Regions from separate parts of the Cytobacillus pseudoceanisediminis genome, predicted to be linked through region 2. Evidence: predicted binding sites of a transcription regulator. Region 2 holds the regulator's gene; the other holds the start of a gene.
The links. Region 2 encodes LexA, which represses DNA repair genes until DNA is damaged. Its sites were predicted from a motif close to CGAACATATGTTCG; they were not measured.
Positions count from the first base shown of each region.

Region 1: a site for LexA is predicted at 1,511-1,524, ahead of M5V91_RS30165 (YolD-like family protein). Genes of this name have one in related genera too.

Region 1 covers NZ_CP097350.1:334,731-339,857, forward strand. Annotated here, with positions in the region: gene M5V91_RS30150 (hypothetical protein) at 1-172, opposite strand, end outside; partial or broken gene hbs (non-specific DNA-binding protein Hbs) at 581-858, shown strand; gene M5V91_RS30160 (YhjD family protein) at 903-1,118, opposite strand; gene M5V91_RS30165 (YolD-like family protein) at 1,183-1,449, opposite strand; gene M5V91_RS30170 (DUF3854 domain-containing protein) at 1,871-2,392, opposite strand; gene ltrA (group II intron reverse transcriptase/maturase) at 2,555-4,336, opposite strand; gene M5V91_RS30180 (hypothetical protein) at 5,069-5,127, opposite strand, start outside.
Region 2 covers NZ_CP097349.1:2,066,716-2,071,842, reverse strand. Annotated here, with positions in the region: gene M5V91_RS11135 (HNH endonuclease) at 168-398, shown strand; gene M5V91_RS11130 (CBO0543 family protein) at 520-1,011, shown strand; gene M5V91_RS30440 (CBO0543 family protein) at 1,053-1,475, shown strand; gene M5V91_RS11125 (DUF4257 domain-containing protein) at 2,300-2,584, opposite strand; gene lexA (transcriptional repressor LexA) at 2,869-3,492, opposite strand; gene yneA (cell division suppressor protein YneA) at 3,648-3,980, shown strand; gene M5V91_RS11110 (YneB family resolvase-like protein) at 3,990-4,637, shown strand; gene M5V91_RS11105 (DUF896 domain-containing protein) at 4,781-5,014, shown strand.

The DNA of each region.
Region 1 (5,127 bases), on a different replicon from region 2:
TAATTAATACCCTCTCTTCGTCATTGAATGGTATCTTCACATCTTTCTTTTTATCGCATCTTTCTTTTCTGCCCTCAGCCTTCGTTACAGGCTTTTTCCGAACATTGGGTGTATGAGTTACGGATAGCTTGTTTTTATTTTTGTTATCAAAAATTGGATTGATTGCTTTCAATATACTCCCCCTCTTCTAAAAGAGCCCCTCTCTCCTCTTTTATCCCAGTGTCAAAATGTTAAATAGTTATATTGTTAATCTATTCATCTAGTGGAGAGTATAGTACGTTTAGAATTTATTAATTTGGACAAACTAAAAATTAACGAACGAAATAAGAGGGCAGGTGGGGAATATATGGCTTCTAAAAAGGATAAAAAAACATTGCTGAAGGAATTAGGGAAGGCAGCAAAAAAATCTAAAGCTGTGACGAAAGTAAAAGTGAAGTGATTTTAGCAGATTTTAAACTCAAGCTGGTAAAGTAGTAAAATATGAAGAGATTATTTTTCTTGAATATAAACAAGCTTATATGCTATTACTTATAGTGCAACAATAAATTGATGATTCCAAATTTTTCTAGAGGTGACCAAAATGAATAAAACAGAACTTGTAAATGCAGTTGCTGAACGTAGTGAGCTTTCCAAAAAGGATGCTTCAAAAGCTGTTGATGCAGTATTTGAAGCAGTTACTAATGTATTAAAAGAAGGGAAAAAGCCCAATTTTTAGGTTTTGGTAACTTTGAGGTTCGTGAAAGAGCCGCTCGTAAAGGGCGTAATCCGCAAACTGGTGAAGAAATTGAAATTGCTGCGAGTAAAGTACCAGCATTTTCTCCAGGTAAAGCACTGAAAGATGCAGTGAAAAACAGTTAAATAACTGGTTCTAAATTTAGTAAAGCCCTTCTTAAGGGCTTTTACTATTTAAATCGCTTATACAGGTAAAACTCCATTAGTTCCTGGACCCTATTTCGAATTCTTGGATTCGTCTCATCAATAAGTTCCAAGTATGGTTGTTTAAGTTTGAAGGAACCTTTATCAAATAATATTCGATCCCTTTCGAGAATGGTAAGGAGCATCGGGAGATACATAGCTTGCTCTAAAATATCCCGGTCTTTTTCTGGAATCCTGGTCATTTTTATATCCTCTCAACAGCCGTAATTTCGTGAATAGATATCCTTAATAACTCACCATTAGATTCTAAGAGTAAATATTTATTAGCATATCCACTTTATCTACGATTCCGGTTCTAAACATAAAAAACCCGTCTTTCCAAATCGTCACTTTAATTGGGATGGTACACTTTAAGGATTCCATGACAATATAACCTATTTCCTCAAATTCATGTGCATCCAACTGAGGCTTTTTTTGCTTTTTGTCGTCGATTGTTATTCGATTAAGCATGGCCCTATGCTCTGGCATAAAATGAGCTGGCTGCCATTTAATTTTTCCTCTGTCACGGATCATCTATTCTCATCTCCTTATATCAATAATTATACAAACATTCGTTCTTAAATCAACTTGAAAACGAACATTAGTTCCCTTATTATTATGTAAAAAGGAGCTGATAATACATGAAATGCTTGTTTAATTTCTCAAGGGAAAATAAAATACCGATTGATCTAATTTATATGAATGATGCAGGGAAACTCACACATAGGGCAGTGGTTGTAAGGAGTTATACTAGCGAAGTTGTTCTTACATTGGATGTTGGGAAGCAGCAACTTAGGACTTTTAAATGTTCAAATATCTTATCAGCTGCCAAACAACGAAAGGGATGGAAAGTTGCCAATAACATTTAATTTTGTTTGTTCAGTTTTTGATGTAAAAGGAAAAGTCCCTTGAGAACTCAACTCAAAGGACTTTTTTATAGCTTAAATAATATTTTTTAAAATAATTTTTTTATATGTGGTAAGCGGTTTTTGATAAATAAGTCATCAATCCCCTTAGCTTCATCTTCATTCCATAAAACAAGGTTTGCTCTATAGCCTTCTTCTTTTAGACCTTTCGCACATTCCATCAAGTGTTTCTTTACATATACATTGGAAACGGCATCAGCATCAAAGCAAATATTTACTTGTTCCACACCCATTTCCTTTAATACAGGAAGGGCTAGACGCCATGCTCCTGCTCCCGGAAGTGCTAAGAAGATATCACCTATATCATCAATTTCTAATGGATTATATAGTTTCCCAATACAATCTGATGCTATGTCGCATTTTAAAGGACCTTCAGATAACCATACAGTTCTTGCTTTTAGACTAACCCCTTCTTTCCATTCCTTTAACTTAGAAGTAGGTACTGCAACATGAATGGGGGCTGGATTACCTGAACCTGTTCCTTCTGGTTTCTTTGCTGAACTAAATGTGTGGCATCTCAATCCGTAACGATTGAGGTAGCCACTGCCCATTTCGGGTACGATAGGTAAACCTTTGAAGTAATCTCTGGCTTTTCCCCCGCCTCACACGGTACGTGCGACTTTCACCGCATACCGCGTTCCATCGAAATACTTCTAATATGGACTAATGCATCAAAGCTACTCACTCTCAAAATCCATTAAAGGCTTTATTTGTTAGGCGACTATGGGTTGTAGTTTCAGCAGTTTTCTCAAAACATTGATTTTATCAATTTGTTTTAAGGAAAGGTTCTCTAAGTTTATATATCGTTTTATCGTTTCCTCCTTTGTTGCGTGAATCAAAGTGTGAACGAAGTTGGATACAATAATAAGGTTGCTATATTTATCAGTTCCACCTGAGTTTCTAGGCTTCTTGTGATGAGTATGCATCCTACCGATAGTTAGAGGTTGACCGCTAATAGCACATTTACCATTTTGCGCTACGAACAGTGATATACGGTTATCGTTAAATTCAACTGACTCATTTATTACAGGATTTTTCAGAAGATAGACAAGCATTTCACTATCCACTGCTTTCAGACTGTTATGGATAGCTGCTCTTCCCTCTTTAGTAAAGTTATTGATATCTTTTCTAAAGTTTTTAGGTATTTCTAATTTAATACCTGCAATTGGAAAGATAGGCTTACCATCAATAAATATCTTCTTGAATTTATATTGTCCGTATAACTTATTGTACGTTTTGCTTTCAGTCCCAACATTAGAGCTTTGGCTTTTTAATCTATTGTGTATGACCTTAGAGAGCGCAAAATTCATTCTTACAAAGGTGATGTTTACTCTTGTTGCTGCTTTGTAGTAATTGTGATATCCCCTTATTTTCGAATTCATTCTGTCTACTTCTAATTTCTTATGCTCTTTTGAGTATTGGATTGTTTTGATGGACTTTTTAAGGTTTTTCTTCATTTTCCGAACTGCCTTATCCGATATGTCACTGATAGATGCGTATCCATGCCTTGTATTTGCTCTAGGAGTTACCTTGAGTTTAAATCCAAGGAATTCAGTATAGTTCTTACGAAGATTAGTAATTTTAGATTTCTTATTACTTACCTTAAGTCCTAACCTTTCTTTCAACCACATTTTGGTTGCAGAAAACATTCGCTTTGCAACATTAATGTCTCTACAGAAGATTTTAAAATCATCAGCGTACCTTACAATGAAAACTTCTTTTAACCTAGTTTTCTTTAATTCTCTATCCTGTTTGCCCTTATTTGAGTAGGTTTTCTTAGATTGAAATGTTTCCCATTGGGAGCTGATCCACCAATCTAATTCATTCAGCACAATGTTGGATAGGAGCGGAGAAATGATTCCACCTTGCGGGGTTCCTTTATCCATTCTCCCTTCGCCAATAATATTGGCTTTCAACATTTTGCTTATTACTGAAATAAGGTTTTTGTCCCTAATCCCTATGTTCCATATCTGTCTAAGTAATTTTCCATGATTGATGTTATCAAAGAAACCCTTAATGTCGATATCAACTACGTAGTGCAGACCATTTGTATTCATAAGATGTTGTGATCTGGCGATTGCATGGTGAGCTGAGCGAGTGGGTCTAAATCCATAACTGTGTTTGTGGAATTTAGCTTCGCATATTGGTTCGAGAATTTGCAGGATACATTGCTGGATGATTCTGTCTTCAATTGTAGGGATACCCAAAGGTCTGCGTTCTTCACTGAAGTCTTTAGGTATATAAACCCTCTTTATAGAGTGCGGTTGGAAGTTTTGAAGCCTTTTTCTAACATAAGATACCAGTTCATCAATGTTTTTATCAGCTATATTGGTGATGTTAGTTTTATTGACTCCTTTAGTAAGGCTTCCACCATTACGTTTTATGTTTCTATAAGCAAGCCTGACATTTTCCCTTGACGTTATCAAAGACATTAAATCGCTTGTTTCACGATTGTTTAGGCTGTCTTGGTAAAGTTGGTCAAGCGTAGCTTGCATATCATAATACTCATTGTGCCTGAGCCTCTTCTTTTTGAGATTGAGTGCCAATTGGTCAGCATCCTCCTTAGTGGAGTTTTGCTTCTCTTAGTCATACTCGAACCCAATAAATTTGATATATTGTCCTCTTTAGTCATTAGTATTCCGACTCGGGGCTATCCCTCTACTATGTTTCCATAGCTTCAACGGTACTGTGCCCCTACTCTCACAACGATAAATGCACTTCGGTTAGTAAGATAACCTTATAGCAACCTTCCCGCTTACAGACGTTTAATAGAAGTTCATTGCTTTCGACGTTCCGAAACATTTAGCTATCATATCGTTCCTTAGATGGTGACTTTGAGCCTGTAAATTATATATCCTCATTGTTGGATATCCCGAATTTCATATCTGGCAATCTTACTTTTCGGTAATTCACCTTCCACTTGGAAGCTACACAGTTTCCTGTGCATCTATTTTTAGACCCGTACATTCGCCACTTTGTCAGTGCATCTTTAGCACATTCTCATCATAAAACGCTTTTTCAGCCCCCGGCCTATCACTAACCATATCCACTCTTGGACTTAGGTTAGTTTCAGCCGACTTCACCTAGCTTCAGACCCCATCAACTCTGTAACGTTGAGGCGCATGTAGGAGTATTAGGGTGTAGTTTCAAGCCAACATGACGGCTATCATTCCTATCATCAATGTTCCAGTTAGAATTAAATAACTTAATTCCTCTCATTTCATGCTTTAAGCACTTGTTGAGAAACGTCTCGCACGCCAGAAATATCGGTTTCCTTTTACTACTC
Region 2 (5,127 bases):
ACACTCTTATCACACCTTTTTCTGAATTATACCAAATTTCCAAAATTAAGGGCATCAATTATTAAAGTAACATGGATTCCTAAAATGATGTAAAAAGAAACCAAATTTATACCTTCCCAAAAATAATCGTAATTTTCAGGCAACATTATGAGTAGTTTTATAACAGTGTGGAATGGAAGAAGCTACGAGTAGTAATCAAGAAGCGTGATAACTATGAATGCCAGGAATGTAAACGGAAGGGGCGCTTAAGCATTGAAACAAATGAATACAGTGAGAGTGGTAAGGGCAGGAAGATCCAGTTGCTTGTTCACCATATCAAGGAGCTCGAGCTTCATCCAGACTTAGCGTTTGGTGAAGATAACATGGATACTGTTTGTGTCGATTGCCATAACAAATAACATGGCCCAGACTTCAAAAATATGAAGCCAAACAAATGGCAGCATGATGAAATTTTAAGTATCGATTTTTTAAATTATGTGAACAAATAGTATTAAATAATTCCAATGAAAGGTGACTTAAATGAATCTTGAAAGATGGATTATATTGGGGGTATTAATACTAAGTATCATGTGCCTCAAGCTTCTAGTGCCGAGAGACAAGGTTAGAGAAGCGTGGGTTATCTTTTTATTTCTGCAGGTCATTACATGGCCAGCCGGTTTAATAGCAGTAGAAATGGGTTGGATTGAATATCCGATTCAATTGTACCCTAAGGCAAATTTATATAATAGGACTAGTTTTTCCTTTGAGTTCTTCCTATTCCCGGTAGTCGCCATTATTTTTAGTTTGTATTTTCCAAGGAAGAAAAAAGGGTTTGGCTCACTATTGTATTATGTTTTCTTTGCTGGATTTTTTACCTTCTTAGAGGCTGTATTAGAATCTAAAACCAAACTGGTTGAGTACCACGAATGGAAATGGTATTGGACACTAGTAACAGTAATGATTTCTCTATATATAAATGATAAATTTTATCGATGGTTTTCTAAAAGATTAATTTTGGTGGACTTAAAATGACCAGAGAAGTCCTGATTTTAATATGTTCGTAGATTTTATCATTGTACTTGTTGTTAAGATACATCCCAACCGAAAGTAAAAGGTTAGCTTGGATAACCTTTATACTTGTTCAAGCAATAGCATGGATACATGAATATATACAATTGGTATTTGGATTAGTTGAGTTTCCGTATAGAGAATTTAATAAAGCGACAAATATGAGCTTTTCATTGCATTATATTGTTTATCCTACAATTGCGGTGTTTTTTATACTTTTTTATCCAAAAGAAAAAGGGACAAGAAGAACATTTTTGTACTACTTACTATTTTCAATGGGGATAACAACTTACTCCTATCTTCTCGAAAAATTTAGTTCATTGTATCACTATATTCACTGGAACTGGTTCTTTGGATTAATTACCAACATGATTCTTCTTTATGTTGTAAAGATATATATATTTTGGTTTAAAAAAGGTCTGGTGTAACGAGTTGAAATATCTAGGTTCCCCCCGAGAAATATTAAGAGTAAGGATTCTGTGTTAGACGACTAATTTAACCAAGGCAGGGGGCGTAAATTAAGAATAAGAATTAAGAGCTCAGGCGATAAAGGCGTGGCAACAAATCATTTACTTAAAATAAACGCCAGTACAGTGCCCCATATGAAAATCACTAAATAGAATAACCTTTGCAATAGACCGGCGTGCATAGGGATGAAAATTATTAACATATTGAGTGTGACTATGACTAGTAATGTAACTAAACAGTATTGAGTCCAGCGTTTTCCAATTTCTAAAGATTTTGCGTATAGCCAAAGACCGGGCAAAACAGTTATCATGTCAAGTTGAGCTGCTATTGAATGCCAAAATAGATTTATATCTGCTGGTATAAAGCCAGTCACAATATTCCCTAAAGCTAAGATAAGAATAAATATGGTTGCTAGCCGGTTTAGTCCTGTTTTCAAGGGTTTGTGAAAGATATAAAACACCAATGCTGCACTTATATAAAAAAATCCTTTGGGCCTTTGCTTATTCCTTTTTTATCTTAGTTTCACTATACTTAATTGCCCATTGGTTCAGCAGAAGGAGCAGTTTTGAAAAAATAGTTAAAGAGGATTTCTAACGGCAAGGATTAGTATTTATGTTTCGTACGCAGGTACATCCCTTGGAGCAACGAACACTACATGAGCAATTACTTTAAAAATTCGAAAACACTCTGTTTGCATGAGCAGGGGTTTTTACATAGCTAAAATACAAAAACCCCGTTTCTAAGTGAACGAGGTTTTAACTAATTTGTATTTCCCTGCATCTCTCTATTCTTTATGTCTGATCTTTAGGAAATCGAGACATGTCAGCAGTGCATCTCCTCCAAATCCTGCAATTACCGCAAGGAGCACTACCTTTAAGGCAGAGTCAGGATCTGAAGATACGACCAAAAAAACAGCCGCTAAAGCCCCCATGATTACTTCTTCAAAGACCCCCAGATAGATGAATTTTTTTGTCCTTCTGGGTTTTACCATTTTGCCTTCTTTCCGAATATGTCCAACGACACCGACCAGCCCACCAATCAACAAAGCGAAGGTAATGTTCAAAAACATTTTTTCTTCACACTCCTAAAGTCGAGATTTTGGACAAGCGACCTTAGGTTGATTCTCGGTGTATTACCATTATATAGAAAGTGGCTATAAAATAATATGCATAAAAATACCGAATTTTCTGAATAATAAAATAGTCATACATGACTGCAACTTAGTACCAACAGAAAAGGTATCAGTTACTTTCGTATGATTTCGCTAATAGCATCAGGTAATAGGAACTGATAACCTTCTTAAAATTGGAAAAATAAAAAGCAGGCAGTGGCTGCCTGCTTTTTATCATTCTATTAATGCATATGGCGGTATACACCTATAACTTTGCCAAGGATGGAAACATTTCGAAGGATGATAGGTTCCATTGTAGAGTTTTCCGGCTGAAGCCGGATATAGTCTTTTTCTTTAAAGAATCTTTTGACAGTTGCTTCATCTTCCTCTGTCATGGCAACCACGATATCTCCATTATTAGCAGTGCTCTGCTGTTTGACGATGACATAGTCGCCATCAAGGATTCCGGCTTCAATCATACTTTCCCCCATGATTTCAAGCATGAATACATGCTCATCAGCTGGTGCCATTCTTTCTGGAAGAGGGAAGTATTCTTCAACATTTTCAATGGCTGTTATCGGCTGCCCTGCAGTTACTTTACCGACGATCGGAACATTGACTGCACTGACCTTAGGGATGTGAGAAGACTCGTCCAGATCTAAAATTTCAATGGCGCGCGGTTTAGTAGGATCTCTGCGGATCAGCCCTTTGCTTTCAAGACGGGCGAGATGGCCGTGAACTGTTGAGCTTGAAGCCAGGCCGACTGCTTCCCCGATTTCCCTTACAGAAGGCGGATAGCCTCTCAATTTAACTTCCTCTTTAATAAACTCTAATATATCTTGCTGCCTTTTTGATAATTTCACCATCTTTACGCACCTCGTATGTTTTTGTTGTCTCAATTATAGCATCAATTACCATATGATACAAACATAAGTTCGAATTTTTATTGACACAAAACAAATGTTCGGTCTATAATAAAAACATCAAATGCGAACATACATTCTTTTAGAGGTGGTATATCATGCTGAAAAAATTGTGGAAATCATATTCTTATGCTATTATTCTCTTCGTTTTAAGCCTGACAGCATCGTTTATTATGCTCATTCAGATAGAGACACCTGATACGGAAAAGTTTATGAAAGTCACTGTTGCAGAAGGTGACTCTTTATGGGAAATTGCTGAGAGTTTTTCGGCTGAACATTCGCTGTCTACAGATCAATTTATTAATTGGGTCGAACAAAATAATGAGATAGCGGCAGGCAGGATTTTTCCGGGCGATGAAATTGTTATTCCAGTAAAAGCACTGGATGACGAGCCTTATAAAGAGCTTGCCAGTTCAGACTTTTACGAATAAGGAGAAGTTATGAAAGCAATTATTTACTGCAGGGTTAGTACAACAAAGGATACTCAGGAAACGTCCCTTTCAAGACAGGAAGAAGAGCTGGTGAATCTGGCGAAAAAGCATGATTTTGAAGTAGTCAAGGTGATACGCGAACAGGCCAGTGGATATGACCTTGAAAGAGACGGTATATTGGAGCTTTTAGACTTAATTAAAGAAAAGGATATCAAGGTTGTCCTCATTCAGGATGAAACCAGGCTGGGGCGGGGTAATGCAAAGATAGCGATACTCCATTGCATCCTAAAGGAAGAAGTTCAGCTGTACAGCATTTCGAATAACGGCCAGCTCGAGCTTTCGGAATCAGATTCGATGGTGCTGAACATTGTTGGGATGGTAGAAGAATATCAGAGAAAGCTTCATAACATCAAAATTAGACGCGGCATGCAGCGGGCTGTTGATAAGGGATACCGCCCCGAGAAGAACTTAAGCAATCAGGGAACAAATGGCGGCAGGGAAAGAATAGAGGTGCCGATAGAGGAAATTGTCCGGCTAAGGAAAAACGAGTTAACATTTGCAGAGATTGCTGCAACACTCAGAGGCTTTGGCTATAATATCTCAAAAGCAACAGTCCACAGAAGGTATAAAGAGTATATGGAATCACTTGCTGAATAGAGCACTTTTCTTGTCAAAAGTGTTCTTTTTTAGTATGATGGCAGTTGAGTTTCAGTATTGTTCCATATCTGAAGCTATTGTATAATAAAAACTTCTATCAGAATATCCAAAGGTAAACTTTTGATATAAAGGAGCTTTAATATATGCTGCCAAAACAAAAACTTGCCCGAATTAATGAACTGGCAAAGAAGGCAAAGGAATCAGGTTTAACAGAAGCAGAAGCAAAAGAACAGACTTCTCTCCGTAAAGAGTATTTGGAGACTTTTCGCTCTGGCATGCTGAACACGCTTAAAGGTGTTACAATCGTTGACCCGAAAGGAAATGACGTAACTCCAAAAAAGCTAAAAGACTTCCAAAACAAAAACCGCCTTCACTAATATTATAATTGCAAGGGATACACAATGCTGTATTCCTTCTTTTAATAGAAAGCGGAGATGACTTCTATTACCGGCTATCTCCGCTTTTTTTACATACGCCGGGTCTTTTTGTG